One region of the Paenibacillus sp. cl130 genome, then DNA from elsewhere that is predicted to be linked to it. Evidence: riboswitches for the same ligand, from Rfam matches in the RefSeq annotation. Region 1 holds a riboswitch; each other region holds the start of a gene.
The links. A riboswitch is a leader RNA that binds a small molecule or an ion and turns the genes downstream of it on or off. The one in region 1 is predicted to bind cobalamin.
Positions count from the first base shown of each region.

Region 2: it holds a riboswitch for cobalamin, as region 1 does, so the genes downstream of both, BM358_RS13310 (ABC transporter substrate-binding protein) here and metE (5-methyltetrahydropteroyltriglutamate--homocysteine S-methyltransferase) in region 1, are expected to answer to the same signal.
Region 3: it holds a riboswitch for cobalamin, as region 1 does, so the genes downstream of both, BM358_RS04410 (ABC transporter substrate-binding protein) here and metE (5-methyltetrahydropteroyltriglutamate--homocysteine S-methyltransferase) in region 1, are expected to answer to the same signal.

Region 1 is NZ_FOYG01000004.1:417,773-428,039, reverse strand. It holds gene BM358_RS14275 (Rrf2 family transcriptional regulator) at 1-256, opposite strand, end outside; gene BM358_RS14270 (glycoside hydrolase family 3 protein) at 323-3,265, opposite strand; gene BM358_RS14265 (AbrB/MazE/SpoVT family DNA-binding domain-containing protein) at 3,500-3,970, shown strand; gene BM358_RS14260 (anaerobic ribonucleoside triphosphate reductase) at 4,262-6,211, shown strand; gene nrdG (anaerobic ribonucleoside-triphosphate reductase activating protein) at 6,208-6,705, shown strand; cobalamin riboswitch at 6,882-7,078, shown strand; gene metE (5-methyltetrahydropteroyltriglutamate--homocysteine S-methyltransferase) at 7,238-9,556, shown strand; gene BM358_RS14245 (DUF6985 domain-containing protein) at 9,644-10,177, opposite strand.
Region 2 is NZ_FOYG01000004.1:198,594-208,860, forward strand. It holds gene BM358_RS13300 (hypothetical protein) at 492-1,175, opposite strand; gene BM358_RS13305 (hypothetical protein) at 1,720-2,034, opposite strand; cobalamin riboswitch at 2,391-2,595, shown strand; gene BM358_RS13310 (ABC transporter substrate-binding protein) at 2,812-4,392, shown strand; gene nikB (nickel ABC transporter permease) at 4,408-5,337, shown strand; gene nikC (nickel transporter permease) at 5,352-6,167, shown strand; gene BM358_RS13325 (ATP-binding cassette domain-containing protein) at 6,167-7,084, shown strand; gene BM358_RS13330 (ABC transporter ATP-binding protein) at 7,081-7,857, shown strand; gene nikA (nickel ABC transporter substrate-binding protein) at 8,000-9,625, shown strand; gene nikB (nickel ABC transporter permease subunit NikB) at 9,672-10,267, shown strand, end outside.
Region 3 is NZ_FOYG01000001.1:927,869-938,135, reverse strand. It holds gene cobD (threonine-phosphate decarboxylase CobD) at 1-936, shown strand, start outside; gene cbiB (adenosylcobinamide-phosphate synthase CbiB) at 926-1,897, shown strand; gene BM358_RS04415 (histidine phosphatase family protein) at 1,936-2,694, shown strand; cobalamin riboswitch at 2,816-3,010, shown strand; gene BM358_RS04410 (ABC transporter substrate-binding protein) at 3,217-4,224, shown strand; gene BM358_RS04405 (FecCD family ABC transporter permease) at 4,221-5,267, shown strand; gene BM358_RS04400 (ABC transporter ATP-binding protein) at 5,264-6,097, shown strand; gene cobT (nicotinate-nucleotide--dimethylbenzimidazole phosphoribosyltransferase) at 6,141-7,211, shown strand; gene cobU (bifunctional adenosylcobinamide kinase/adenosylcobinamide-phosphate guanylyltransferase) at 7,208-7,774, shown strand; gene cobS (adenosylcobinamide-GDP ribazoletransferase) at 7,771-8,640, shown strand; gene BM358_RS04380 (cobyric acid synthase) at 8,679-10,267, shown strand, end outside.

The sequences.
Region 1 (10,267 bases):
ATATATCAGCAAGTGTAATATGGTCGGCCGAACGGGTAAGCACATAGCCTCCCTCACGACCTTCGCGTGCTGCAATCAAATCTGCCTGTACAAGTCGCGTCAGCACCCTGCGCACCAAAGTGACTTCGCAGTCAATGGAACGGGCAATAGAACCGCTGGCACAGAGTTCTCCGTGCTTTTCCAAATAGACAAGCGCCTTTACCGCCACCCCAAGCCATTTGGGCGTTGCGGTGCGTAGTCGTTTTTCACTATTCAAATGAGATGACACCCCTAAGCTGTAGAAACTTCGTTGAATGCATTGTACGTGATGTCAGAAGTAAGTTCAAGCCTGAAAGCCGGAATCCTCTGTAGCATTAGCGCCCAAAGTAAAATGAGCTAGCCGCACTTCCCCGCTCAACAACAGGTATACATCACGTGTGCCAGAGACTGAATGTACCGCTTCCGAAAGCGTAACCCATGCTTGCGCCCCTCCTGTATTGCCCACGTTCACACGTGCCACAGCTTCGCTGTCCGGTGCATCCAAACGCAACTCAATTGTGGCATCGCTACTGTTGCATGACACGCGACACTGAAGCTCGACCACACTCACCGTATCCATGTCTACGCCATGAAAGGCAATCCAACCGGAACGTTGAGGTGTGCGCGGACGTACACAGGCCTCCCTTTGCTCCTTGCTTTCATCCAGTACGATGTCGGAGCAATTATCAAAGTTTTCAGCGCGGATACTTCGTCCAGCTTGGCGTGGTGGAATAACTTCGCCACGAACGTACACAGGGTGCTCCAACCGGATATCCGCTGAGGAAGCGCCTGCCAGCAGTGTATATTCACCCGATTCAACGCAATAGCAATCCCGTGTAACATCCCAAATCGCCCAATCCTTCATCCGAATCGTAAAGGAAACCGTTCGCGTCTCACCTGCGTCTAAGCGAATACGTTGAAAACCGCACAATGTCTTCAGTGGTCGCTTTACTCGTGAGGCACCGGGCCGTACATAGAGTTGTACAACCTCTTCACCAGCAGCTACACCCCGATTCGTCACCTCTACCCACACCTGGAGCGTATCCACGGCATCCAGTGCAGCAATAGATTTTACGCTATCCTTTGGGGCATCCGTACGCAGGTCATTATATTCAAAAGGCGAATACGTCAATCCATGGCCAAACGGATACAAGGATTCACCTTCAAAATATTGATAGGTACGACCGCCGCGAATAATATCGTAATCTTTGATGTCGCCCAATTGATCCTCGCTCTGAACCCAGGTCATGTTCAAACGCCCCGCTGGCGCGTAATCTCCAAATAACACATCCGCTATTGCTGTACCATGCTCTTGTCCCGCATGAGACGTGTATACGATCGCTGGAATATGCTCCTGAACCCAAGGGATGGCAAATGGATAGCTGCCCGTCAGAACCACAATCGTATTCGGATTGACGCGATACACTTCCTCGATAAGCCGTTGCTGGGAAGCTGCCAGTTCCAAGCCTGGACGGTCATTCTCTTCCTTTCCATTGATGAGCGGGTGATTTCCAACAAATACAATTGCTGTATCTGCCGCTTGCGCAGCGGCTATCGCTTCCGCTAAACCATCTGACACCGTCTCTACCTGGAATGTTTGGCTCTGTCCTAAAACTGTCGAGGCGTTACTCTCTACAGCGTTAAGTGCAAATTTTTCAGCCTCCACTACCTTTAATGAGCCCTCCGTTCCGGCAATCACTGGTTTGCCATTCCATGTTGTCCACAGATGCTCTCCTTGTCCAACAGGAGTCAGCCCAAAGACCTCTTTGACATACCAGCCATACGCTTCATCAGCTGTAACACGGAGCGTTTCCTCATCACTCGTCACGTAAGTACCCAGATGCTCATCATGTAACGTCACACTGCCATAGCCCCAATCCGTCATGGTCAATACTGTGGGCTCTCCATCCTGGGACAGGCGCATCTCACCGGAAGAATCGACTGTGAGCTTCGCTCCGTCATTCACCGCCGTCAAGATCACGCGTTTCTTACCGTCACGGTACACGACGCGTTCCTTTGCGTCCTTGCCTTCCAGCTTGGCACGAATCGCCTCCAGCGGTGTAACCCGGTAGGGCAGCGTACCGGAATACCAGTCGCGGTACACCTCATTGCCATGCGTACCAATGACCGCTACTTTGCCACACCGGGCAGGGTTCAATGGCAAGAGTTCATGCTCATTTTTAAGCAGTACGATCTGCTCCCTCGCCGCACGCAACGACAATTCACGGGCTTGCTCTGTCATGAGAGCTTCCTCTCCGATTGAGGCATAAGGATTGTCTGCCGCCGGGTCGAATTCCCCCAAACGAAAACGGACACGAAACGTATGGAACAATGCCCGATCCAAGTCTTCTTCTTGTAGCGTTCCTTGCGCCAAGGCTTCACGAATCGCCTGTTTGGAGAGCTCCGCATCATCTGTAATGCTGTCAATTCCCGCCCGAATAGATTCGGCCACGCCAGGCGTATGGGAATCGTAATACTGATGATCGTTGACAATCCCCATGACATCACCCGCATCACTTACGACAAAGCCGTCCATCCCCCATTCGTCCCTGACAATATCGTTAACCCCATGATATAACGTAGCAGGCGTTCCATTAATCAGGTTGTAAGAAGTCATCATCGACTGGGCGCCGCCTTCTGTAAAAGGCTTCTCAAAGGCTCTTAAGTAATATTCTCGCAGATTTCGTGGGTCTATACTGGAGGAGCCGATTCCCCGGTCCACTTCATTGTTGTTACCCAGAAAATGTTTTAAAGTGGCAACCGCTTTCAAATATACCGGATGATCCCCCTGTATCCCCTTGACTAACTCCTTTGACAACTCTCCCGTCAAATACGGATCTTCGCCGTAAGCTTCCTCATTGCGTCCCCATCTCGGGTCACGCTCCATATCCACCGTAGGTGCCCACAGGGTCAGACCGTTTAATTTGGGATCACGACGATAGTAAACACGTGCCTCATCTGCGATAACAGAGCCGATGAGGCGCATTAATTCCGTATCCCAAGTACATGCCAATCCTACAGGCTGAGGAAATGAAGTCGCCTCACCTAACCACGCTATCCCGTGTGCCGCTTCCGTACCGTGCTTATAAGCTGCGACTCCCAACCGGTCAATGGCCGGCTGGTATTGCAACATGGATTCAACCTTTTCCTCCAAGGTTAGTCGCGAAACGAGATCCCGTACACGCTCATCCAGATGAATCTTCGGATCTTGAAATAAATATTCGATACCCGTTGTTTCATGACTCATATCCGTCATCTCCTTAGCTTAATTAAGATGATAAAAAGTACTTTTATGAAAGCGTTTTAATATATCATAGCTAAAAAGGGGTACCCCGGCAACAATACCGAAAACATCCTATACTATTTGAAAGAGAGACCGCAGCATAAAGACAAAAAAAGTTGTATTTTACCTTCAATATACAAAGCTAAAAATAATATTTTTCGGTATAATCAGGATATATCACTGAAGGAGGAAGCGCTAATGAAAAATACCGGAATGACAAGGCCTCTGGATCAATTGGGGCGGATTGTACTCCCTAAGGAAATGCGCACTACAATGGATATCAATATCGGTGATTCACTTGAATTTTTCGTAGATGAAGAAGGGTTTGTACTAAGAAAATACACCGGTGTCTCCTGCAAATTTTGCGGCGCAGTGGATCATTTAACTTATTTTCGCGACAGCTTTATTTGCGCAGAGTGCATCCAGGTATTAAAGACCGATGAAAATGTGCATGCCACAAGCACCGATGCTATCCAGGCTCAAGAAGATTCTAAGCCGACCCGAACCAATACAACCTGGCAACCCAAGCAATCTAGAGTGCAGCAAGGTGAAATGGTAAAAAAGCTACGCAAGCTGATTCAGGAACACCCGAACCTGCCACAAAAAGTATATGCCGAAATGCTAGATATTTCCCAAGGCCGGGTGTCCCAGTTGAAAAAGCTACTCTAAACCTTCCCAAAACAATATCCCAAGATCATATACTATGTACTCGCAAGCCTATCATTTTCATCGCAACTACGATGGCCAGATATAGAGTAAGGTGCATATCCGCGGATGTGTCCCTTACTCTGTATCTGGCTTTTTTATGCTGCCCGCTCCTACCAATGTGACAATAGTCACATACTCTCAATGTATACGTATATACAATATATAGATCGAAACAATTGGTTAACACAAGATATCATCAATATGTTGTTTTTGTGAAAAATATATATATTTTACTATATGGAGGGTTTTACGATGAAGGTGCTGGAGGAACATCAATTATACGACATCGGCGAGCGGGTCATTGGGGCACAAGATCTGGACATGCTGCGGGAGAATGCAAATTTGAATGGAGAATCGTTCAGCGGCAAAATGAGCAAGCTTGGGTCCGAGTATGCCAAATGGTATGCGCGCCTGCGGGTACTTCCGCCTGAACTGACGAACGCGATTGACCACGGATATGTATATGTTCACGATTTGGACCAATATGCGCTCGGAACTACGAATTGTATCTTTATCCCTTTTGGTCGTTTACTGCGAGACGGCTTCAATACAGGCAACGGCTCTGTGCGCACACCGCAAACGATTATGTCCGCTATGGCACTGGTCGCCATTATTTTCCAATCTCAGCAAAACAGCCAATTCGGAGGTGTCTCCGCCAACAAAATAGATTGGGACCTTGCCCCATACGTTGCCCGGTCCTTCCGCAAACATCTGCGCAAAGGACTTCGGTTGTTCGAGGAAGAGATAGAATCCCATCTGTCTGACGACGAACTACATATGGCCAATCCCCATTTGCAAGAAGTCTGCCCTCGTTCATACGCATTCGCACGCGAAGAAACGGAAACGGAAACCCGGCAGGCTGCTGAATCGCTCATTCATAACCTGAACACCATGAGCAGTCGGGCAGGTGGACAGATTCCATTCACTTCACTGAATTACGGAATGTGCACGTCTGCTGAAGGACGGCTTGTTACTCAATCGCTGCTGGAGGCCACTATTCGCGGCTTGGGCAGCGGGGAAACTCCTATTTTTCCGCAGCATATTTTCCAATGCAAAGAGGGAATCAACCAGGCAGAAGGCGACATCAATTATGATTTGTTCTTACGGGCGGTAGAATGCTCTAGCAGACGGATGTATCCCAATTTTGTGAATGTGGATGCCACCTTCAACTTGCCTTTTTACCGTGCTGATGACCCGGATACCATTATAGCGACAATGGGTTGCCGTACCCGCACCATTTCTGACCGTTTCGGTAGAAACCGGCAGAGTGGCAAGGGAAATCTCTCCTTCAATACCATTAATCTGGTGCGGCTTGGGATTGAGTATGGTATTTGCACAGGCAAACGCCTGACACCTGACCGTGATCGCTTTGATGCGAGACTGGAAGAAGTTATGCGCATTGCGGTGGATGGCCTAATCCATCGCTATCAAATCCAGACCAGCCAGCCGGCCAAAGCTTCGGACTTTATGATGCGCGAAGGGGTATGGGAAGGTGGAGAAGAACTGGCGCCAGATGATAAGGTGGGAAGCGTACTAAAGCACGGTACGCTTTCGATCGGGTTCATCGGGCTGGCTGAGTGCATGAAGGCACTATACGGGAAACACCACGGGGAGGATGATTTCGTATACCGCGAGGCACAGCGAATCATCACTTCCATGCGCGTGTATTGCGATCGAATGAGTGAATATCACAATTTAAATATTACATTGTTCGCTACGCCTGCCGAAGGTCTGTCGGGCAAGTTCACATTGCTGGATCAACGTGATTTCGGGATTATCCCTGAGGTAAATGATCGAGAATATTACACGAATTCTTTTCATATTCCCGTGTATTATACGCTCCCGGCTGCTCGTAAAATCAGCTTGGAAGCTCCGTTCCATAACCTCTGCAACGCTGGTGCGATTTCATACATCGAGCTGGATGGTAACGCGCGGAATAACCCGGATGCGTTTCTTAAAATTGTTCAGTACGCGCTGCATCAGAACATCGGCTATTTCTCTATCAACCACCCGGTGGATCGTTGTACGGAATGTGGTTATGAAGGGATTATCGGGACAAGCTGCCCCCAATGCGGCACAGATGAGGAGCATACACACTTTCAGCGCTTACGTCGGGTAACCGGATATCTGACAGGAGATTATACCGTTCGCTTTAATGCTGCAAAACAGGCAGAAGTTCGAGACCGGGTGAAACATAAGTGAATTTGTGTGGCTACATTCCGGAATCTCTGAACGAAGGATACGGCCTGCGCACTGTCGTGTTTATTAGCGGTTGCCGTCATGCCTGTCCCGGATGCTTTAATCCAGCGTCGTGGAGCTTCCGTGCAGGTGAGCCATTTACACCCCAACGACAACAGGAAGTCATTCGTGACATCATGGATAATCCGTTGTTGGACGGACTGACTCTCTGCGGGGGAGATCCGTTTTTCTCAGCAGCAGAATGCTCGCAATTTGTGCGTGACTTCCGCGAGGCCTGTCCCGACCGAACCGTGTGGGCTTATACTGGCTTTGTCTATGAAGATTTACTCACAGATCAGGAGCGACAGGAGCTAGCGCTTTTGTGCGATGTGATTGTGGATGGTCGTTTTGTAGAACAGCAAAAGGACCTGACCCTTCCCTTCCGGGGCAGTCGCAACCAGCGTCTGGTAGATGTAAAAGCCAGTATTCAGGCAGGCTATACCGTTTCATTGGCTTAACGCGAAGTTTACCCGGCAAGATGCTATATATCTAAGACAAGTCCCCATCATGGGTAAGGCTTGTCTTTTTTTCATATAGCTAACTGTTTCCATTGGAGTTTCTATTGCGCATCCTGTAAGTTTCACTTATGATGGTGAACAAGTATACGAGTGCATAATTATTCGTCATACCTTAACCGTATAGCTTGGAGATAGGTGTCTGTTCTATTCAGATCAGGCTTAAAAGGGAAGCCGGTGCAAATCCGGCACGGTCCCGCCACTGTAAACGGGGAACTTTCAGCTGTTCATATATCCACTGGTCCACAGACCGGGAAGGAATGCTGAGAGTCATGATCCGTAAGTCAGGAGACCTGCCTATTTTAACAACATCGCAAGTACCTACGGAAGATAGGGAGGTGTTAAGAGCAGTCGCCGTATTTTTGATTTTTTAATCACGGAGGCATTCTTTCCCCTACTTATTTTTAACTCTGGGGGAAGAATGCCTTTTTTGGTACGTAAAAATAAAACAGCTACCCACTAGGAGGAAAAGTACATGTCCATTATTGAATGGCCTGAATTGTCCGGCTTGATTAGCAGTAATCTGGGATATCCGCGTATCGGCGAAAACCGGGAATGGAAGAAAGCACTGGAACGCTTCTGGGACGGCAGCATTAACGAAAGCGAACTGCAGACGGAGATGAAAAGATTACGGTTGGAGCATCTGAGCAAGCAGCGTGACAAGGGGATTGATCGCATTCCTGTCGGAGACTTCTCCTATTACGATCACATGCTGGATACATCTGTAATGTTCGGTCTGGTACCCGAACGGTTCAACCATCGTCCCGCAGGTCCGGTTCCTCTGTCCGTGTATTTTGGGATCGCTCGTGGACAGAAGGGAGCAACCGCCAGTGAAATGACCAAATGGATGAATACCAATTATCACTACATCGTTCCTGAATTGGCAAACGCAGTCCCGGTGTTCACTGAAAATAAACCCTTACAGGCTTATCGTGAAGCAAAACAAGAACTAGGCATTGATGGGAAACCGGTCCTCATCGGCCCCTATTCATTCGTTACCTTATCCAAAGGCTATGATCGTAAGGATTTGGCCACCATCGTACGAAGCTTCCTGCCACTGTACACCCGTATCCTGTCTGAACTAGCGGCAGAAGGCGTTCAGTGGGTCCAAATCGATGAACCTGTCCTAACCACCTCATTCCCGGCAGAGGATTTGGACATTATTCAGGAAGTCTATGAAGCTTTGACTCAAGCTGCGCCCTCCTTGAATATAATGCTGCAAACCTACTTTGGCAGCCTGGACCATTATGAGCGTCTGTCCGCACTTCCGGTACAGGGATTGGGTCTTGATTTTGTGTATGATGATGGCGAAAATCTTCAGCATATATTGCAGCATGGCTTCCCTAAAGGAAAAACGCTGGGCGCTGGGGTTATTGACGGGCGCAATATATGGCGAAGCGACCTGAACGCTGTGGCTGCCCTGCTGGGTCAGTTAGCAGAACAAACCACTGCCGCACAGCTTATCGTACAGCCATCATGCAGTCTGCTGCATGTGCCAGTCAGTCTGGAGGCAGAGCACAAGCTGGACAAGGAGCTGGTGCAAGCGCTGGCCTTTGCCGATGAAAAGCTGGAGGAAATCGCCGTCCTGACGGCTGCACTTGGCAAACACGATCCTTCCGCACTCGCCAAGCTTGAGCAAAGTGCGGATGCGGTAGCCCGTTTCAACAGTTCAGCGGCACGCGTACAGACAGCTGCCGATCTGGCCGACCTGTTGGCAAAAGAGCCTCTGTCACGCAGCGTTCCTTTCGCCGAGCGTCGTGAGATTCAGCAAAATAAGCTGAAGTTGCCTCCACTGCCTACGACGACCATTGGTAGCTTCCCGCAAACCGCCGAGATCCGCAAGGCCCGCCTGCACTATCGCAAAGGAGAATGGTCAGCCGAGCAATACCGGGCGTTCATCCAACAGCAAATTAAGGAATGGATTGATATTCAAGAGGACATTGGCATTGACGTGCTTGTTCATGGAGAATTTGAGCGGACCGATATGGTTGAATTTTTTGGCGAAAAGCTGAACGGCTTTGCTTTTACGCAAAACGGATGGGTGCAGTCCTACGGCTCCCGCTGTGTTAAACCGCCGATTATATACGGAGACGTTTCCTTCGATCAGCCCATGACCGTGGAAGAAACGGCATTCGCCCAATCGTTAACTTCCAAGCCTGTTAAGGGAATGCTTACAGGCCCTGTGACCATTTTGAACTGGTCTTTTGAACGTAACGATATTCCTCGTAGTCAAGTTGCTTTACAGTTGGCTCTGGCATTACGGGCAGAGGTAGAGGCACTGGAACAAGCGGGCATCGGCATGATTCAGGTCGATGAGCCTGCAATTCGTGAAGGGCTTCCACTGAAAAAAGAACAACAGCAAGCCTATCTGGACTGGGCGGTTCAAGCCTTCCTTGTGACCACGGCCACCGTTGAACCTGCGACCCAAATCCATACGCACATGTGCTATTCCGAATTTCAGCATATGATTCAGTCCATCTCCGATATGGATGCCGACGTCATATCTATTGAAACTTCGCGAAGTCACGGAGAACTGATTGTCAGCTTTGAAGATCAGGTATACGACAAGGGCATCGGTCTGGGCGTGTACGATATCCACAGTCCGCGCATCCCCGATGTATCTGAAATGCTAAGCATGATCCAGCGTGCTCTGCGCGTACTGCCATCAGATTTGTTCTGGGTTAATCCGGACTGTGGTCTGAAAACCCGCACCAAGGAGGAATCTATCGCCGCCTTGCGACTAATGGTACAAGCGGCTCAAGCAGCCCGGGCTGCATTGGCTGTATCCAACTAATCTTTTTATCGTATCGAATCGCACCATCATTTCACCATATCCTATTCCCCTTTCCGGCCCTTTTTGGTAAAAGCCGGGAAGGGGGATTTATTCTAGGTCATATAATGTATAAACGCCTTGAATATGCTCCATTTTCATCTGCTTCATATGTACGCCTAAGCCATGTTCTTGATCCCAGGAGCAACTAAAATTCAAATACAGTTCATCCTTTGCCGATGAGTCGGAAATCAGTATAGACACAAGCTGTATTCGATCCAGCAATTGTTCCGGCCGCTCCACATAAGGCGCATATTCATCTGGGTCCTCTCCCCATATACTGTAAGCATTCCGGTACTTTTCCACTATGCCAGCATAATGATGGTGTATGGACTCCAACACTTGAGGATGAATAGCTGACGAATATTCCATATACTGCTCCCATGTGTTTTTTTGCAACTGTGTAGGTTCTTCTATAGTCTGTGCCTGTTCTTCGGAGTCAGCCCCCACGATAAATTCGACTTCTACTTCCGAGGGCTGCCCGCAAAAATTAAGATGTACTACACCACGCAGAACAATCTCCTCAGATACATCCCAAGACTCATCATCCTGTTCCAGTTCCATATACCAATTTTTCCAATCCACCCTTTACCCACCTCTTCATAAAAAGTAATATTTAACCCTATTGAATACTTTACAATCTATCATTTTAATGAATGAAATTAAAGTAGCATC
Region 2 (10,267 bases), 220 kb from region 1:
TGTTGGTTTTTTTATCCTAGCAAAAATCACGGAAGATTATTCGAACCGTATGCGTTAGCAGATAGATAAAGTGAATGCCTCCCTATGCTGATACAGTAAGATTCCATACGAAATTAAATTCCAAAACCCAGAGTTTTGTGAGTGCATATGTCCGGTCTTCCAATCCTCAAATTTCGCTGTCTTGTTAGTTTCATCACCCTCCGTGCTTGTCAATAAAAAGCCTGTAGTACCAAGTATTTAATTGTCCGTCACGACGAATTACAATCCTGTTTCATCATTTTTTTACTTGCCCGCTCTATTCGACATTCTTTCGTGTAACCCTGTCTAGGTATGATATAAAGTCCTTTGAACGCAATAGATCGTTCGGACGCCACAGCTCCAGTCCAAAGTAACTGAGTAGACTCGCGAGAGTCCCGCTACTTTCCGCTATAAAAAAAGAAGCCGTGTTGGTTGCAACGGCCTCTCTTTTTATTTCAATTTATTTGATATGATTAGTGCTTTTCTACTCTGAAAGCAATTCCCACAGGCTTGTCTACTCTCACATAACCTATGAAAGGATCACCTATGAATGGAGCTGGCCAATACATTCCTAATCTATGTTTTTCATATCGTGGAAAAGCACTAATAACCCATCTTTCTCCTTTAGGAACATTGATTGAATATTCATCATCTAGGCCAATATCAGCTTCTATACCAAAACCCAATGTGCCTTCTATAGCTTTAACACCACCTGTTATTGCTCCTTCCGCTTTCACTTTAATATTAGTTTTCACTGTAATTTTTGCAGCAGCAGGCCCAGTATATGTACTTACACGAATTGCATTGTTTGTATCAACCCAATAACCTAGATTTTCATGGGTTTTAACAATAGGAGTCACCCCAATGGATTGGGTACTAATTCTATCATTATTACCTTTTTCTTGATTTAAATTGTCGTAATTGACATAATAGTAATAAACATCATCGTTAACACTACTAGGATCGATATATTTGTAGACTTGTCCTTCCTTGGCCTTTATTTCATCTGTCGGTTCCCATTTTCCGGCTTCTGATTGTATCGTCGATGACAATGGATTCGGCGCATCATTTGCAGAAGCAATGGCTCCATATGGTAATAATATTGCTGTCAATGCTGCAATTATTGCTGTTTTAGTCATGACTTTGAATGGTTTCATAGTATTAAAATTCTCCTCTTCGAAAAATATTATTGGGGGCTAAGAAATGAGTAAATTTGAAAAAAATCTGTTTAAGTATTTGTCTTACGGTTTTTTGGTAGGAATATATTATTCCTTTATTCAAGGACCAACGACGACAACTTCTTCGCTTAACGGCTCATTGCAACTTTACACAGTGTCCGCATCTACTTTTATTTTCAGAACATTATCAACCTCATTTCTACTAAGTCTCCTCTCTGGAGTCGTGTATACAATTGTTTTTTTATCCATAAGAAGGAATAAGTAAATATTACCTGTAAATTTTATGTTTGTAAATAATTTTATTTAATGGATAAAATTTAAAATGAGATAGAAGAGAGCCGTATTGATCGCAACGGTCCTTTTATTAACTGACGGTTTAATAGCAAGTGCCTCCCCGTTTGGTTGTTCGTACAAAACTCTTTAGCTCCACAACTTTTCGAGCGTAAAAGCAAGCCGTCGCTTCGTCCTGGTTTACAGTACGACGCTGTGAACGACCTGCAAGATCCCTCGCTTCGCTCACTTACTAGCTAAAAAATAACTTGACTGCTAGGCACCTAAACGGCACGCTGACATGGCTTGTCAGGAAATGGTCAGTTAACAAATTAAGCCCCCGGCTAATCACCGGAGGCTTTTCAAACTCATTCTCTAAATCACTAAGGAATGTTTTACGGGTAAATTCTCTAATAGTTAAATTTGTCTCAAAGGCTGTCTGAGAAGAATCAACAATATAGTTCTTTTGTTTGGTAGCTGCCCCCAATGCTGTTATCCTTATAATAGAAATTCCACAAGGTTTGCTCACTAAATTTCCGATCAACTCTTTGGTTTTGTCGCTTTTCAAATTTTTTTCTTCCTCAATTTTTTGGAGAAGGAATAACCAACTGCTTTTTCAGGCCTTTGGAATAATGTATCTTTTTTAATAGCTTGTACAAATTGATCTGCAATCTCGCTGCTAAATTTTCGTTCTTTTAGATTCATTAAGTAGTCTGGTACAGTTTTCGGGACATCATGAGGGAGACGGAATGCCCGTCATTTCGTGCACGCAATGAATAGACATCACCTTCATTCTCGCCACATCGTTCAAATTTAAATTATTGTGCAGCATTTATTGACAAGCCTGTGACAACAAAATAAGATCGTAATGGAAAGAAATAAAGGAAGAAAACAGGTGTGAGCCGGACGACTCTATGTACGGGGTTTTGCTGAGACCATGTAGATGGTTGTTGAGCGTGTTCACTTAAAAGGGAAGTTCGGTTGATTCCGACACGGGCCCGCCACTGTATACAGGCATCAGCAGGATACTGCTGGAGCTTTCAGAACAGCCACTGGAACTGTGAAGAACCGGGAAGGCCTGAAAGATGCGCCTGGAGTCAGGAGACCTGCCTGTTTTGACATCACTGTCAGACCCACGGGATGCTGGGGAGGTGGTTAGGCGTGCTGCATACGGAATGTCTGAAACCGATCTGATCCCTTCTATGTTTTTGGAGTTGGCTTCGAGGTGAGTTTTGACATTTTATAATGAAAGCATTTCTGACTGCTGATCAAGTGGTCCGGAATGCTTTTTTCGCGTTTTGCGTTAGGTTTATATGATTTTACAAGATAGAGGGGGATTCATTGAATGATTAGCAATCGTAGCAGGCGTTCATGGTTGATATGTACAGGGGTGATGCTGCTGCTGGCAGTTATGGCTCTTTCGGGATGTGCCAGCAATAAGACGTCGGATAGCTCCGGCAAGGGTGAAAACGCGTCAGCACAACAAACAGCGACAGATAAAAAGCTGGTAATGGCGTATACATGGAAACCGTCAGGCGTTGACCCGCACGGAGATAATAGCTGGGATGTGATGCGATCCGGTGCAGGTGAGACACTGGTACGTTTGAATGAAAAGCTGGAGCCTGTGGCTTGGCTGGCAAAGGAGTGGAAGCAGGATAGTCCTACAGTTTGGACGTTCAGCTTGCAGGATAAAGTCACTTTTCATGATGGAAAGAGTATGGATGCAGTAGGTGTAAAAGCGTCTTTGCTGCGCTCTATCGAGAAAAGCCATCTGGCTAAGGATTTACTGAATGTGAAGTCCATTGATGTAAGCGGCCCGCTGGCTTTGAAAATCACGACAAACCAGCCGAACGCGGCGCTGGTGTCCAATCTAGCTGATCCATCGACAATTGTACTGGATGTGGCATCGATGAAAGATGAGCAGAGTTACCCAGCGATGACAGGCGCCTTTAAAATCAAAGCGTTCAACAAGGACCAATCGTTGGTCGTAGAGCGTTATGACGGATATTGGGGCGAGAAGGCACGACTGGCTGAAGCGACGATGAAGTTCATTACGGACGGGAATTCGCGTCTGATGGCGCTGCAATCCGGCGAGGTGGACGTAGCGACGGATATTCCGGTTGATAACGCAGAGGTACTGAAAAAGAACGACAAGCTACAAGTGCTGTCGGCTCCCTCCTTGCGCACCCATATGATCGTGTACAATATGGAATCGCCAGTATTCAAGGATGCGGCGAACCGTAAGGTGGTGGACAGCCTGATTCCGCGCACATCGATTGTGAGCGCCGTCATGAGGGGCTTCGGTACGGAAGCAAGTAGTCCGTTCCCGAGCATTCTTCCCTTCGGTAAAGTTGAGCGTAAAGCGCTGGATGGAACGGCAGAGCAGCTGTTGACGAAGGATGGCTGGCAGAAGGACGCTCAAGGGACATGGACTAAGCAAGGCAAGCCGTTCGAGGTTACGCTGCTGACTTTCCCTCAGCGTCCAGAGCTCTCTGTTATGGCTGAGGTCATCCAAAGCCAATTGCTGAAAGAGGGAATCCAGGTCAAGATTCGCAAGGTGGAAAATATCGACGAGGCGTTGACCAAAAACGATTGGGATTTTGCAATGTACAGCATGCTTACTGCTCATACAGGAGAGCCGCAATATTTTATGGACATGTTTTATTCTTCGAAAAGCGAAGCCAATGTAAGCCGGTATAGTTCCAAACCGCTAGAGAGTATTCTTAACAGCTTGAAGCTGGCGAAGGATACAGCGCAGCGTAATGCTGTGACACTACAAGCGCTGGATATCATCAATGCGGATTTGCCACAGTCGTTCATTGTGCATCCTGATAATGTGTTTGGTGTGAAAAAAGGGGTGGAGGGTTTTACACCCCATCCGATCGAGTATTACTATATTACAGCGCAATCTGATATTACGGAATAACGAGCTGCGTATCCTATGATTCGTTTTATACTGGAACGTGTGGCGCAGCTGCTCATCATTGTATTCGTTGTATCCACGCTGACTTTTGTACTGATGCGGCTCGCTCCTGGTGACCCTGCTACTATTTTGCTCACCGCGCATAATGTCCCTGCCTCTGAGGAGGCGTTGACGACGCTACGGCAGGAACTGGGCTTAAACGAGCCGCTTCATATTCAATATGTGAACTGGCTGCGAGATGTGTTCACGGGGCATTGGGGCACCTCGTATGTATCCAAGGAATCCGTGCTAGCCGAACTATGGAACAGACTGCCTGCTACTGTGGAGCTAGCTGCTGCGGGCTTTGCCGTCATGACGGTGCTTACGCTGGGGCTGGGACTGGCTGCCTCGCTAAAAATCAGCGGCCCACTGGATCGTCTGGGCAGGCTGTTTGCCCTGCTGGGATCGTCGATTCCCTCTTTTTGGCTTGGTTTTCTGTTGATCTATCTATTCTCCGTTCGCTTGGGCTGGCTCCCATCCATGGGAAGGGAGGACTGGACACATCTAGTGCTCCCAGCGCTGACTCTTGGCGCAGGTTTGGGAGCGGTGCAAGCCCGTGTACTGCGCGCTCAAATGCTGGAGCTGGGTGACCGGAATTTTGTGAAAGCAGCGAAGGCTCGAGGCTTTTCGCGTATGCATATCCTGTTTTTTGAGATATTTAAGCATGCGGTTCTGCCTATGATTACACTGCTAGGTACCAATCTATCATTTATGCTGGCAGGTAATGTCATCGTCGAGACCATTTTTTCATGGCCGGGGTTAGGTAAGTATTTTATAGATGCGATTACCCAGCGAGATTATCCGGTGATTCAGGGGTATGTTATTTTTGCCGTATTTTTAATTGTAGGTGTTCAGTGTTTGGTGGATTTGGTCCAGACGGCGATAGATCCGAGGCTACGTTTGCGTTAAGGGGGAAGCTGAAAATGAAAAAGATACGGCTTTCCTTTCAAGGGAGCTTGCTGGCAGGAGGCGTACTTTTTGGTCTGATCGTGCTGCTTGGGTTATTGGCTCCATGGGTCGCTCCTCATGATCCTCTTCAAGTGGATCTTTTGAACCGTCTGGCACCACCCAGTCGGAAATATCCTTTCGGTACGGATCATCTGGGTCGGGATGTGCTGTCACGGCTAATTTACGGGATTCGGACGAGCGTGCTAATCGCATGTGCAATTACTGTAGCTACGTTGTGCTTCAGTCTGCCTATAGGGTTGCTCATTGGTTATGTGCGTGGACGTGTAGATCAGCTGATCATGCGGGGAATCGATGGCGTATTGGCTTTTCCTGATATTATTTTAACGGTGGCAATTGTGGGCATTTTGGGCCCGGGTTTTGTTAACATGACCCTTGCGATTATTGCGGTACGGTGGGCGGGTTATGTCCGGTATATCCGTAGTCTGGTTCAAAAAGCCTGTCAGGAGGACTACGTTCGGTATGCCCGTTTATCCGGCAATTCACACGCGCGTATACTGAGACGTTATGTATTGCCACAAGCGTTGCCGCAGTTGTTGGTTTATGCGGTATGGGATATCGGACGCGTGGTGCTGATGATCGCTGGGCTGTCCTTTCTTGGACTGGGTGTACAGCCGCCCAAGCCAGAGTGGGGCGTGATGCTGCATGATGCAACCTCATATTTTCAGGTGGCTCCGCATGTCATGATTTTCCCAGGCTTGGCGATTATGCTATTCGTACTTGCCTGCCAGCTTTTGGGCGACCGCTTTTCGGAAAAGGGGGCGACCAAATAGTGGGAGATCAAATAGCCCTTGGGGGCAAGGATACGATAGAACAAGTGGCAGGGCGAAAACCGTTGTTACACGTGGAACATTTGGAAATCTGCCGCACAGGCGTAGGAGCAAGCGGAAGTGGGAGCAAACCACTGCTGCGGGATGTGAGCTTTTCCATATATTCAGGGGAGATTGTGGCCCTGACCGGACCGAGCGGGTGCGGCAAGAGTCTGACCGCACACGCAATCGCAGGCATGCTGGAGCCAGGTATCGGTGTTACGGAAGGGCGTATCTACTATAACGGGGAAGACACTCTCCCGTTCCAGGAACGGCGCTGGCAAAGGCTGCGCCGAGAGGATATTGCCCTGCTCATTCAACAATCGCTGAGCGGGTTGAATCCGATCCGGACTGTCCGCGCCCAGCTGATGGATACGCTTAGACTGCACGGGCGGCGTCGGATGCCGCACGACCAGATGGAGCCGGGGCACGCTGGTGCTGCCCCATCCCACACTGCACCGCAGCAAGTCCACCCGCTGGGCGTGCTGCCACGGATGCGGCAGATGCTGATCCGTGCCATGGAGATAGCCAGAGGAGGCGCTACTCCAGTGCGGGAGGCCTATTTGCGCTCTCTGCTCCGCAAGGTTGGGTTTACAGATCCTGAGCATATTTTGTCGTCATATCCTTTTGAACTAAGCGGAGGCATGTGTCAAAGGGTGCTGCTGGCTGCAATGTTAAGCTCAGGTCCAAGCCTTTTTATTGCCGATGAGCCTACTACGGCGTTGGATGTTATCAACCGCGACAAGGTTTTGGCATTGCTGCAACAATTGAGAGAAGACTTTGATCTCACCATATTGTTGATTTCACATGATCGCCAAGGTATGAGCCGCATAGCAGATCGAGTGTTGGAGATGAGCCCGGAAGGAAGGATGCACCAGTGATGCTGGAATTGAAGAATGTGACCAAAGCATACCCTGTCCGCAAACGGAGAAAAGGCTGGTTCAGCACGCAAGATAGCGAGCAGGCCGTGAAAAAGGTGAGTCTGGAGTTACGGCAGGGGGAGTGTCTTGGATTGGTTGGAGAAAGTGGAAGTGGCAAAAGCACGCTGGCACAATGTATTCTAGGGCTGGAGTCGTTGACCTCAGGGGAGATTTGGCTGGATCATCAGCCTATACATTTCGAAAAGACGAAGGACGTTCAGCTGTACAAGCGAATCCAGTTGGTTGCACAGGATTCGTCCTCCTCATTGCATCCTCGTATGACCATTCGAGATATTTTAATGGAGCCGATCCACAACTATTTTCCTGAGCTAAAAGCACAGGCGCTGGATATTTGTCTGTCTCTATTGGAATCAGTAGGAATGGAGGCTGACAGTCTGGAAAAATACCCAGCACAGCTGAGTGGCGGGCAAAAACAGCGGGTATGTATTGCCCGAGCGTTGGCGGTGGAGCCGGATATTATCTTGTTCGATGAATCGATCGCCAATCTGGATACGACAACGCAGTCTTCTGTACTGGACATGCTCAAAAGAATGCAGATGGAACGTCAGTTGTCCTACCTATTCATCACTCACGATCTCCAATCTACTCGCCAGTTTTGTGATCGAGTTGCCGTCATGGTTCAGGGGGAGATCGTGGAAATCTTTAAGGAATGGGATGAAGACTTGTTACAGCATGAGTACACGCGTACTCTGTTTCAAGCGTTGGAGAATTAAGCCATAAATTTAATATTATACAAATTTAAAATAAATAAGAGGATTGCTTGTCGAATATTGTTGACAAAATAGAACGTGGTACCTATTCTAAATATGATTATGATAATCATTATCACATATATAGAAAAGGGGAAATACATTGATGTCCGTTCGACACCGCAAGACTGCCACCCTTATGTTGGTGGCGCTCCTCTTATTATCCGTTGTTTTGGGCTGCGCGAAGCAGGAAAAAACCCCTGCATCCACCTCTACTGACGGAGCTGCCAATGAAAAGTCGATCACGCTATCGTGGCCGCGTGACATTGGTACGATGAATCCTCACGTATACAATCCTTCCCAACTTTTTGCACAATCCATGGTCTATGAGCCGTTAGTCAGCTACAAGCAAGGAGGCAAGCTGGAGCCTGCTTTGGCTGAATCCTGGACTATTTCCAAGGACGGCAAAATATATACGTTTAAGCTGCGCAAAGGTGTGAAATTTTCGGATGGAACGCTATTTAATGCGACCATTGTCAAAAAGAACTTTGACGCTATTATGAAAAATGAGAAAACGCACAGCTGGCTTGGTATAGTAGGCGTTCTCGACAAAACTGAAGCTGTAGATGACAGCACCTTCCGAATGACGCTCAAAGAGCCATACTACCCAGTGCTTCAGGATTTGTCTGTCGTTCGCCCGTTCCGTTTTCTGGGTGAAGCGGGGTTCCCGGATGATGGAGATACGTCCAAAGGAATCAAGAAACCTGTAGGTACAGGACCTTGGATGCTGGATGAATACAAGCAAGATGAATATGCAACCTTTAAGCGTAATCCGAACTATTGGGGTACTGCACCGAAGGTGGATAAAATTACGGTAAAAATCATTCCCGATGGCGAAACCCGTGTAATGGCCTTTGAAAAAGGCGACCTGGATCTGATTTATGGAGAGGGTGTCATTAGTCTGGATGCTTTCAAACAGCTTCGCGACACGAATCAGTATGTTACCACGCTGTCCGAGCCTGTAGGTACAAGAAGCCTGTTACTCAACTCATCCAATCCCAAGCTGGCAGACCTTCGGGTACGTCTGGCACTCCAGCATGGCTTTAACAAGCAGGCAATGGTGGAAGGTGTAACCTCGGGGCTGGAGGAAACAGCGGATACGGTTTTATCCAAAAACTATCCGTATACGAATGTAAACTTACAGCCTGTTGGCTATGATGTGGAAAAATCCAAATCGTTGCTGGATGAGGCTGGCTGGAAGCTGCCCGCAGGCGGTACAGTACGGGAAAAAGACGGACAACAGCTGGATTTTGAGCTGATTTTTGATAAGACTGATCCGATCCAAAAGGCGATGGCTGAAACCATTCAGGCTGAATGGGGAGAATTGGGTGTCAAAGTGAACCTGACCGGACTGGAGCTGACGGTTCAAATCAAGCGCCTTAGATCCAACCAGTTTGATCTGTACTTCTGGTACAACTATGGTGCACCTTATGATCCGCATTCCTTTATTAATGTCATTGCCAAGAAGAGCTTCGGAATTTCCGAGGTGCTGAGTGCCCTCCCGATGAAGAAAGATCTGGATCAGCAAGTACACGAAGCGCTCTCATCGACAGATGAAACCAAGCGTCAAGAGCTGTATGCTTCGATTCTGAAGACGCTTCAGGAGCAATCTGCCATTGTGCCTATTTCTTATATTAAGAAAACGGCAGTGTACCAGAAAAAGATTACAAACTTTGTATTCCCGGCTAATCGGGATGAAAATCCGTTTGAGGGAATTGAAATCGGAAAGTAGCTGAAGCCGATAGGTAACGGTAGTTTACAGGATAGGAGGACAACTCATGATCAGCTATATCGGGAAGCGAATGGTAGCGGTCATTCCTATTGTTCTCTTTGCCACCCTCGTTACCTTTGCACTGATTCATATTTCACCAGTTGATCCGGCCGAGGCTTATTTGACGGCTGCTCATATTTATCCTACTCCAGAGATTCTGGAGCAGAAAAGGCATGAGTTCGGGCTGGATCAGCCTTTGCTGACGCAGTATATGCATACACTTCAAAGAATCAGTCAATTGGACTTTGGTACTTCGTATCTGACCAACAAGCCGGTGTGGGATGAGGTCAAGGTTCGGCTGCCCGCCACTTTTGAATTGGCTGTGAGCAGTATGGTGCTATCTATTGTGGTGAGTATTCCACTGGGCGTGCTGGCGGCGATGCGTAAAAATGGATGGATCGACATGCTTAGTCGAGGAATTTCATATTTTGGCGCATCTATACCCCAGTTTTGGCTGGGATATTTGTTAATCTTCTTTTTCTCTGTCCGATTGGATTGGCTCCCTGTAGAGGGGCGAGGAACGTGGCAACATCTGGTGTTGCCCACTTTGACCCTGTCGCTGGTTCTGATTGCTTTATATACGCGCCTGCTGCGTTCCAGTGT
Region 3 (10,267 bases), on a different contig from region 1:
GATCCTGGGCATCGGAATTTTAAAAATATGCTCGCACGGCGACTGCATGTTCCACCGGAGTCGTTAAGTATCGGAAACGGAGCGGCTGAAAGTATGGCGCTCCTGCTATTGGGACTGGCTCCTAAGCGTGTGGGTACAGTGGAGCCGTGTTTTTCAGAATATGCGGAGCTGGCTGGCAAATTCGGAGCTGAGGTCAACCGGGTGTACGGGAAGGCCTCGCTTCAATGGAAGGCGGACGTGGAGGACATCCTTCAGCTCATGGAGCAGGTAGATGTTTTGTTTCTTGGGCAGCCGAATAATCCAAACGGTGTGCAATATGGTAAGCAGGAGCTGTGCGAACTGGCAGAAGCGGCTGGCAAAACGGGTACCGTGCTGGTGGTGGATGAAGCATTCATTGATTTTATCCCGCTGGAACGGCGAATCTCACTACTTCCTGTGCTGGATCGTTATCCTCATGTGATTTTGATCCGGTCAATGACCAAATTTTATGCCATTCCTGGCTTGCGATTGGGCTATGCGATTGCTCATCCAGATTATATCCGGCGAATGACGGCCAAACAGGTGACCTGGAGTGTGAATGGATTGGCGTTGCTGGCTGGGGAGGCGTGTTTGAGAAGTGGGCAAGCATATGAGCACCAAACACAGGAGCTGATTGCTACGGAGCGCAACCGCCTGTTGACCGCCTTGGCGGAATGGGGCTGCGGTGTTGTTCCCGGCGAAGCCAATTACGTGCTGGCAAGGGCGCCGGGTACGTGGAGCGCATCGGCGATTCAGCAGGCGCTTGGACAACGCGGAATTCTTATACGTAGCTGTGCTATGTATCCGGGGCTGACGACGAGCCATTTTCGGATTGCGGTCAAGGATGCAGAAGCCAACGACAGGCTGCTGTCTGTATTGGGTGAAGTGCTGGAGGAGGAGCAGCGGCGTGACAGTTAGCTTGATTATCCTGGCAGCCTATCTTTTGGACAGGCTGATCGGTGACCCGAGGTGGTTGCCGCATCCAGTCATCGGTATGGGACATGCCATTTCAGCATTGGAAAAAGTGATTCGCCGCCAGGCCCGAAGTGACCGGGGGTTGAAACGTGCGGGTATACTGCTTCCACTCATTGTGGCGGGAGGCTCCTTTACGCTCGCCTGGGCGCTATTGCACTTGCTTGCCTGGATCCATCCGTGGTTGTCTGTCGGCGTAGAAATGGTGCTGATTGCGACCACGATTGCTTCCAAAGGACTAAAGGACGCAGGAATGGCAGTATACCGAGCATTGCAGGCGGATGACCTGGCTGCGGCACGGCGGGAGCTGGGCATGATAGTTGGGCGGGATACGCAACAGCTTGATGAGCCTGAGATTGTACGCGGTACGGTTGAAACGGTCGCTGAAAATATCGTGGACGCGATTATTTCGCCGCTTTTTTATGCCCTGATCGGGGGAGCACCCTTGGCGCTGGCTTATCGTGCTGTGAATACGCTCGATTCCATGGTTGGCTACAAAAATGAAAAGTATCTGCATTTAGGCTGGGCTTCAGCACGTCTGGATGATGTCGCTAACTACATTCCGGCACGCCTGACAGCGGCAATGCTTGTGGTAGCGGCGTGGATGTACAAGCGAGATGCTGCAAGAAGCTGGCGCACAGTCAAGCGAGACGCTCGTCTGCACCCAAGCCCGAACAGTGGCTTCCCGGAATCGGCTGTTGCCGGTGCACTGGGGATTCGTCTTGGAGGCTATAATGTGTATCATGGCGTGCGCTCCTTTCGTGCATACATGGGCGATTGGATACGACCGCTAGAGTCGAAAGATATACGGCATACGATCCAGCTGATGTTCGCCGTGTCCAGTATGTTTGTAGGATTGTGTTTGTTAGGAGCCGCAGGTTGTTTTGCCTTGGGATGGGTGCGGTGAGGAGTGACACACTGAATAATGATCGAGCAGGAAGTGACATGATCTTGAAACAAGATATAGCAGCAAAAAGGACAGTAGAATACGCACAAAGTCCGAACTCACAGGAGGATAAGGTGCCGTATGATGCTAAAGAAGATCTGCATTGGGACATGGAACTCGTGTTAGTTCGTCACGGCACAACCTTATGGAACAAGGAACGTCGATATCTAGGACACTCCGACTTAGGTTTGCTACCGGGAGCAGAGCAGGAATTAAAGCCTTTGCAAGAAAAATTGCAAGGGCAGTCCTTTGCTCGAATCTATTGCAGCGATTTAATGCGATGTCGCCAGACCTTGCAGATCATTGTGCCGGAATCAGAATTGACGTCTGGAGATTCCCTATCTACTATGTCTCCTATGATGGAACCACGTCTGCGAGAGCTTCATTTTGGCGAGTGGGATGGAAAAACGTATGACATGCTCAAGGATGTGTCTTTGTATCGCGCTTGGATTGATGAGCCACAACGGATAACCCCTCCTGGAGGAGAGTCTTGGACAGATTTTGTGAATCGTCTACGGAAATTTCTTGACTCTCTGTATGAATGGCGTGTTGCTATGGAAGTTCAACCCATGGATTTGACTGCTGCGCCGCTCTCTGTTTTGGTCGTTACGCATGGTGGCGTAATTCGTCAGTTGGCTTGCATGCTGATACCGGGTCATGATTTTTGGAGTCTGAATCCGAGGCCGGGAGAAGCATTTAGGATTCAATTGAGGCTGGCAGGACGGCACAATTACATAGCAGAAATGCTTCCTCATTAGGTTAGACACCTGCGGATAAAGAGGCTGTTTGGGTTGTAAGCCGCCTCTTTTTAACCTATAATCATCAAGTAAAAGAACGGCTTGACTACCACTTATCAAATATCCAGCAGACGAGGTCGGCGCAGCGTGATGAAACTATGGTTTCCCTTGCCTGCGCTGTTAAAAGGGAAGTCGGTGTGAGTCCGGCGCGGTCCCGCCACTGTAAATGGAAACATGCCCGTTAGTCCTGCTTTATGTGCTACTAAGCATATGAAAGAATTTCAGGACATGCATTTTACCATAAGTCAGGATACCTGCCCGTCCGCCTGTCACCATAGTCCTTCGAGGAAAGGATGACGTGTTCGCAGTGACTGTCCATGCGGAAAGAAGCTGCCGCCTGCGCACGATCTGCGCTAACGTGGCCCCTGTGTCCTGATATGAGGATGCGGGGTTTTTTTGATAGGAAAAGAAGGCTGGATTTAGAAGATATCTGATGATGTTCAAGTAACGCTCTTAACGATTTTTTATGAAGGGGTGCAAATCATGGCAGGAAAAAAAATAAAGGTTTGGACAACAGGTCTATTGGTTCTGATTTTGGCAGTTGTGCTGAGTGCATGTGGAGCTAATGGGAAAAATGCTGAAAATAAAGAGAACCAGAATTCTTCACAGCAGCCGGGACAGACCGTAACCGCACAAGAGCCTCCGGGCAAAACAGTTTACCCACTCACGGTTAAGGATACAACAGGACAGGAATTTACATTCAAAAAAGCGCCGGATAAAATCGTTTCCGTCTCCCCGGCAGAAACCGAGGCGCTGTTCGCCATCGGGCTGGATAAGGAAATTGTTGGCGTCTCCGACTACTCTGATTACCCGGAAGCAGCTACGAAAAAGCCTAAAGTGGGCGGTATTATGAAACCGAACGAAGAGGCGATCATTGCTGCTAACCCGGAAGTCGTTTTTGCAGGGATATCACTTAGTGAACAGGCTACGACCAAGCTGCGCGACATGGGAATTATGATTTTTAAAACGGAACCGAAGACAGTTGAAGATGTCATGGCTAACATCGAATTGTATGGGAAAATCACCGATCATCAGAAAGAAGCGAGAGCGGTGACTGACAAGATGAGAGCAGATGTAGCTGAAGTGAAAGAAGGAATTAAAAATATCGGTAAAGGTCAGAAGCTGCGGGTATACGTCGAGTTTTCACCAGGCTGGACAGTTGGTAAAGGCGAGTTTATGGACGAGCTGATTACGTTGGCGGGCGGCGAAAATGTAGGCGCCACGCAGAAGGGGTGGTACCAAATTAGTGAGGAAAATATTATTGCTGCGAACCCTGACGTGATTTTGTACAGCAAAAGTGTCAAGGACGACAAAACTGGTCAAACGCTCGGTGAAATCATTAAAGCTCGCAGTGGATGGGATCAAATATCGGCTGTTCGCCACAACCGGGTGTTTGCCGTGGATGATAATTTGATCAGTCGTCCGGGTCCACGCGTAACGGAAGGTCTCAAGGAAGTGGTCAAGGGCGTGTATCCTGAAATTTTCAAATGAACCGTAAACTGATCGGCTTTGGAGGAACAGGTCTTGTCCTGCTGTTACTGACGCTGCTGCTCTGTCTTGGCATCGGCTCGGCCAAGCTTCCGGTCAGCCAGGTCACGGGCATTCTGGTTAACCACCTTCCGTGGTTAGGCGATACGTTTACACCGGATTGGAATACATCCTCAGAGCAGATTATTTTGAAGGTCAGATTGCCACGAGTGTTACTGGGAATGTTGGTAGGGGCAGCGCTGGCGCTGGCGGGAGCCGGATTTCAGGGTGTGCTGCGTAATCCTTTGGCTGATCCGTATACACTGGGGGTATCCTCGGGGGCTTCGGTAGGAGCGGCAGTACTGATTTATTGGGGCCTTCAATTTTCATTTGTTGGCATATGGACGCTGCCGCTAGTGGCATTTACGACCGGAATGCTGACGCTGTGGATGGTGCTGACGTTGGCACGGGAAGGTGGAAAAATTCCGACACAAAGTCTCATTTTGTCGGGTGTGGTGATGCAATCCTTTCTGGGGGCGGTTGTTTCCTTTCTGACAGCCATGTCGAAGGAGACGGTCAATGAAATATTGTACTGGACGATGGGAAGTCTTAGCCTGCGCGGTTGGTCATATACAGGAATCCTTTTACCTTATGTGGTCATAGGACTGGTATTTCTATGGAACCGGGCACGTGTGCTGAATATTTTGGCTTTGGGTGAACGTCAGGCGGCTCACATGGGAGTTCATGTAGATGCGACGAAGCTATCTGTTCTGATCATTTCCACGCTACTGACAGCAGCCGCTGTCTCGGTATGTGGAGTGATTGGCTTTGTGGGACTCGTTGTACCGCATATCATTCGTCTGGTGACAGGTCCTGATTACCGGATGATTGTTCCATTATCTGCGCTCGGTGGAGCTATTTTTATGGCTTGGGCAGATACGGCGGCTCGCACGTTGTTAGCCCCCACGGAAATTCCTCTGGGCGTGATGACGGCCTTTGTTGGGGCACCGTTCTTCGCATATCTCCTGTACCGGAACAAGAAGCTGCGCAGGGGGGAAATGCTGTGACAGAACAAAGTGAACAACAGAAGGTACGTGATCGGGCGTTAGAGGTAGCGGGTCTAACACGTGCCTATGGAGAGTTCCATGCGTTAAAGAATATAAGCTGGAGCGTCGACGAAGGAACTTGGTGGGGGATTATTGGTCCGAACGGCAGTGGAAAATCCACCTTGCTGCATTTGCTTTCCGGTGTAGATCAGCCAACTTCGGGAAACGTTCATATCTATGGCAAAAAGGTCGGTAGCTACAGCAGAAAAGAGCTTTCCCGACTCATAGCCGTACTCCAACAGGAAGGGCTTCCTCCAGTGGGATACACCGTCAGGGAAGTCGTAGAAATGGGACGTTTTCCTCATCAGGACTGGCTAGGCAGGGAAAAGGGTGTTGATGTGGAGGCGATCACGGATCGCGTGCTAGAGCGATTGGGTCTTACCACGCTGGCGGACAGAGCATTGGACCGCTTGAGTGGGGGACAGCGACAGCGTGTAGCTTTGGCAAAAGTAATGGTGCAGGAGCCACGAATATTGCTGCTGGACGAGCCTACGACCTATCTGGACTTGCGCTATCAGCTTGAATTTATGGAACTGTTGGCAGATTGGCGCCAAGAAACGGGTGTGACGATTATTGCGGTCTTGCATGATCTTAACTTGACAGCCCAATTTTGCGAAGATTTGCTTGTACTCAAAGATGGAATGGTTGAAGGATTGGGAGCTTCATCGAAGTTATTAACCGAGGATCGGATTCGACGAGTATACGGTGTTGAGCCTGTGATGCTTCCGCATCCCGATAGCGGTGTGCCGCAGCTCTTGCTGCGCAGGAGTGCTTCGGATACAGCAGATTAAATAAACGATGAAACACACTTAAAAAGAGCAGGGAGTGGAAGTTATGAACAACAAGCTGCGTCAGCTGATCGATAGCATTGCCCAGCCGGATGGGGTGGCGGCCTCGGCAGCTTCAGCCCATTTGGACCAATTAACAAAGCCACCGGGAAGTCTTGGAAAGTTGGAAAGTGTGGCCATCAAGCTAGCAGGAATTACAGGAGTGGACAAGCCTGAATTTGATCGTAAAACGGTTATGGTCATGGCTGCGGATCACGGGGTGTGTGAAGAGGGAGTCAGTGCCTTTCCGGCTGAGGTTACACAGCAAATGCTGTATAACATGCTGTCAGGTGGCGCGGCAATTAATGTGCTGGCACGCCATGCGGGCGCAGATGTCAAGGTGGTAGATGTTGGCGTGAATGCGGATGTCGCTCACGCGAATCTGGTGGACCGTAAGGTACGCATGGGTACTTCGAATATAGCTAAAGGGCCAGCGATGCTGCGTACAGAAGCGGAACAGGCGGTTTTGGCCGGAGCAGAAGCCGTAGCAGAAGCGGTCAAAGGTGGCACACGGCTATTCGTTACCGGAGAGCTGGGCATCGGGAATACGACAGCCAGCGCTGCGGTCGTATGTGCTCTCACCGGACTGGAGCCGGAAGTTATCGTAGGCCGGGGGACGGGTGTAGATATGGCTGGGCTTACCCGTAAAATATCGGTTGTCTGCCGCGCATTGGACGTGAACCAGCCAGATGCAAATGATGCGTTCGACGTACTCACTAAGGTCGGCGGTCTAGAGATTGCCGCCTTGGCAGGAGTCATCCTCGGGGCAGCCGCACATCGCTGTCCAGTTGTGTTGGACGGCTTTATTTCAGGCGCAGCCGCCCTCGTAGCGCGTGCACTTGCGCCTGCAAGCGCTGCGTACATGCTTGCATCGCACGCCTCGGACGAGCGCGGGCACGCGGCGGTGCTCCGGCAGCTCAAGCTGGAGCCCATGCTTCATTTGGACATGCGGCTCGGGGAGGGCACAGGCGGTGCGCTTAGCTTGCACCTGATTGATGCGGCGTGCCGCATTATGCGCGAAATGGCGACCTTTGCCGATGCAGGCGTATCGGACGGTCAGGGAGCCGCGCAGCGATGAAAGCGCTCGTGACTGGCGGGGCACGCAGCGGGAAAAGCGGCTTTGCCGAGCGATTATGCATGTCGCGCGCGCCTGGCGCCTGCTACATTGCAACGGCGCAAGCCTATGACATGGAGATGAAGGAGCGCATCGCCCTTCATCGGGTCCAGCGCGAGTCTGCCGGATACGACTGGCAGACGCTGGAGGAAGCGAAGGCGCTGCCGGAGCTGCTGCGACGGCTTGGCGGCGATCAAGCGTCGCAGCCATCACCCGCGCCTATGGTGCTAGTCGACTGCCTGACCCTGTGGCTGTCGAACGTGCTGCTGGCCGCAGGCGAGGACGGCGAAGCTGCGTCCAGAGCTGCCATTAATGAACTGGCGGCAGCTGTGGAGCAGTATCCGGGGCAGCTCGTCATCGTGACCAACGAGGTTGGTGACGGTATTGTGCCCGAATATCCGCTTGGTCGGCTGTATCGGGATTTGAGTGGGGTTATGAATCAGCGGATTGCCCGTCTTTGTGATGAAGTATTTTTGGTGACGGCGGGCATTCCCGTAGAACTCAAACAGTTGGAATATAAGCTATGAGCCGCGAACGTCAGGCTGTTGCTGCGGCTTTTCAATTTTTAACGCGTCTTCCGGTGAAGGCGGAATTGGATTTTTCCCCGGATTTGCTTAAACGCAGTGCAAGTTATTATCCGCTGGTCGGAGTGGTTATTGGCATCATTGTCTGGGGCTTTGCGGCGCTTACTTCTATGGTGTTGCCGCCGTTGCCGTGTGCGATTCTTACGCTTGTTGTCTGGGTTTGGTTGACGGGCGGATTGCATTTGGACGGGTGGATGGATGCGGCTGATGCCTTGTTCAGCTACCGATCCCGTGAGCGGATGCTGGAGATTATGAAGGATAGCCGTGTAGGAGCAATGGGCGTTATTGCTTGTGTGTTGCTACTCATGCTCAAGGCTTCTTTGCTGTATACAGTGTTGGTTGAACGGAATGTGTCTGGCTTACTGCTGCTTCCGATGGTTTGGAGCCGCTGGTTTATGGTACATGCAATGAAGCGCTGGCCTAAAGCCCGTAATGATGATGGGCTGGCTGCGCGTTTTGCTGATATGAGTGGTGGCCGCGTAGGGTTAGCCGTATTCTGGGCTGTATTAGTGACCCTGAGTGCTGCCGTAGGACAATATCTTCTGGCAGGTTTGGCTACAGCAACAAGGGATACTGGGAATCTGTCGTTGGCAGGATCAACCATACAGACGTTCCTTTCATATTCTGAGAGCCTTCCAATCTCGATAGGTTTTGTGTTGATTCCGGTCTTGGCTTACGGTGTTGGAACCTTCACGGCAAACCGTATTAACCGCCGCTTGGGTGGACTTACGGGAGATATATACGGAACTTTAAACGAATTGCTGGAGACTGTTTTATTGTTGTTTATTGTAATTTTGTACGGGTTGTGACCAGATTTGAAATGAATTCGTTAAAGGGGAAGAGGCAATTGTCAACTTTCGAACCGTCCTGCACGAACCCGGCAGCCGTATTGATGCTTCAAGGAACAGCGTCGGATGTGGGCAAAAGCGTGGTGACAACTGCGCTTTGCCGTATTTTTACGCAGGACGGATATCGTCCCGCACCGTTTAAGTCGCAAAATATGGCGTTAAACTCTTATGTTACCGAGGACGGCAAGGAAATTGGACGCGCTCAGGGGGTGCAGGCTGAGGCCTGCGGTATTGAGGCCACGACTGACATGAATCCGATTCTGATTAAGCCAGTCAAAGATATGCACTCACAAATTGTTGTACACGGTGTACCTTATGCCTATATGAGCGCCTCCGATTACCGGAAGGATTTTTTGCCAAAAGCCAAACAGACCGTTATGGATGCTCTGAATCGGTTGCGTGATACCTATGATATTGTCCTTATGGAAGGGGCAGGCAGCCCGGCAGAGATTAATTTGAAGGACCGAGATATCGTAAATATGAATTTGGCAGGTTGGGCGGATGCACCAGTGTTGCTTATTTCAGATATCGACCGGGGGGGTGTTTTTGCCTCTCTCGTAGGAACCATCGAGTTACTGGAACCCCATGAAGTACAGCGTATCCGCGGATTTATCATTAACAAATTCAGAGGTGATCTGTCTCTGCTTCAACCGGGATTAGACTGGCTGGAAGAACGGACGGGCATTCCTGTACTCGGTGTATTGCCCTATCTACCAGACATTCGCATTGAAGCAGAGGATTCGGTAGTACTGGATAAGAAGCCCAAGCGATCAGCAGAGGATAAAGAACTGGATATTGCAGTGATACGATATCCGCGGATTTCCAATTTTACGGACACGGATGCTCTGGCCGCAGAGCCGGATGTGAGTGTTCGTTATGTCACAGAATCCGGACAGTTGGGCGTACCGGACGCCATTATCTTACCGGGGACCAAAGACACCATTGGAGACCTGCTGGAATTGCGTGAGAGAGGTCTGGAGAAAGACATTCGGCAGGCTATGAATACTGGACGCACACAGCTAGTTGGCATTTGTGGAGGTTATCAGATGCTGGGTACAGCGCTATTTGATCCCCAAGCCGTCGAATCTGGGTTGCCGCAGCAGGCAGAAGGGTTAGGTTGGCTGGCTCTATCCACGACCTTTTTAAAGGAAAAGCAAACCGTACGCGTACAGGGAACCCTGTCTAATCATTGCCCGCTTTTGCTTAGTACTGCGCCTGATTCGGGTTCTGCCTCTAAGCCAAGCATTGAAGGCTATGAAATACATATGGGCGTTACGGAGTATGTTACGGAACCATACGAACCTACAGATATAACTTTTAACCTAAGCGAAATGAAAAGGCTATTCCATATCCGGCGTGGCGAAGGAACAGCTTTTGAGGAAGGCTGGGGTACGACAGACGGTAAAGTATGGGGAACCTATTTGCACGGTGTGTTTGATAATGACCGTTTTCGCCGGTGCTGGCTGGATGGATTGCGACAAGCTAAGGGCTTGGCACCTTTAGAAAGCACTTTTACTGTACGTGAAGCCAAGGAACGAGAGTTTGACCGTGTCGCAGAGGTGGTACGGGCTCATTTAGATATGGAGCA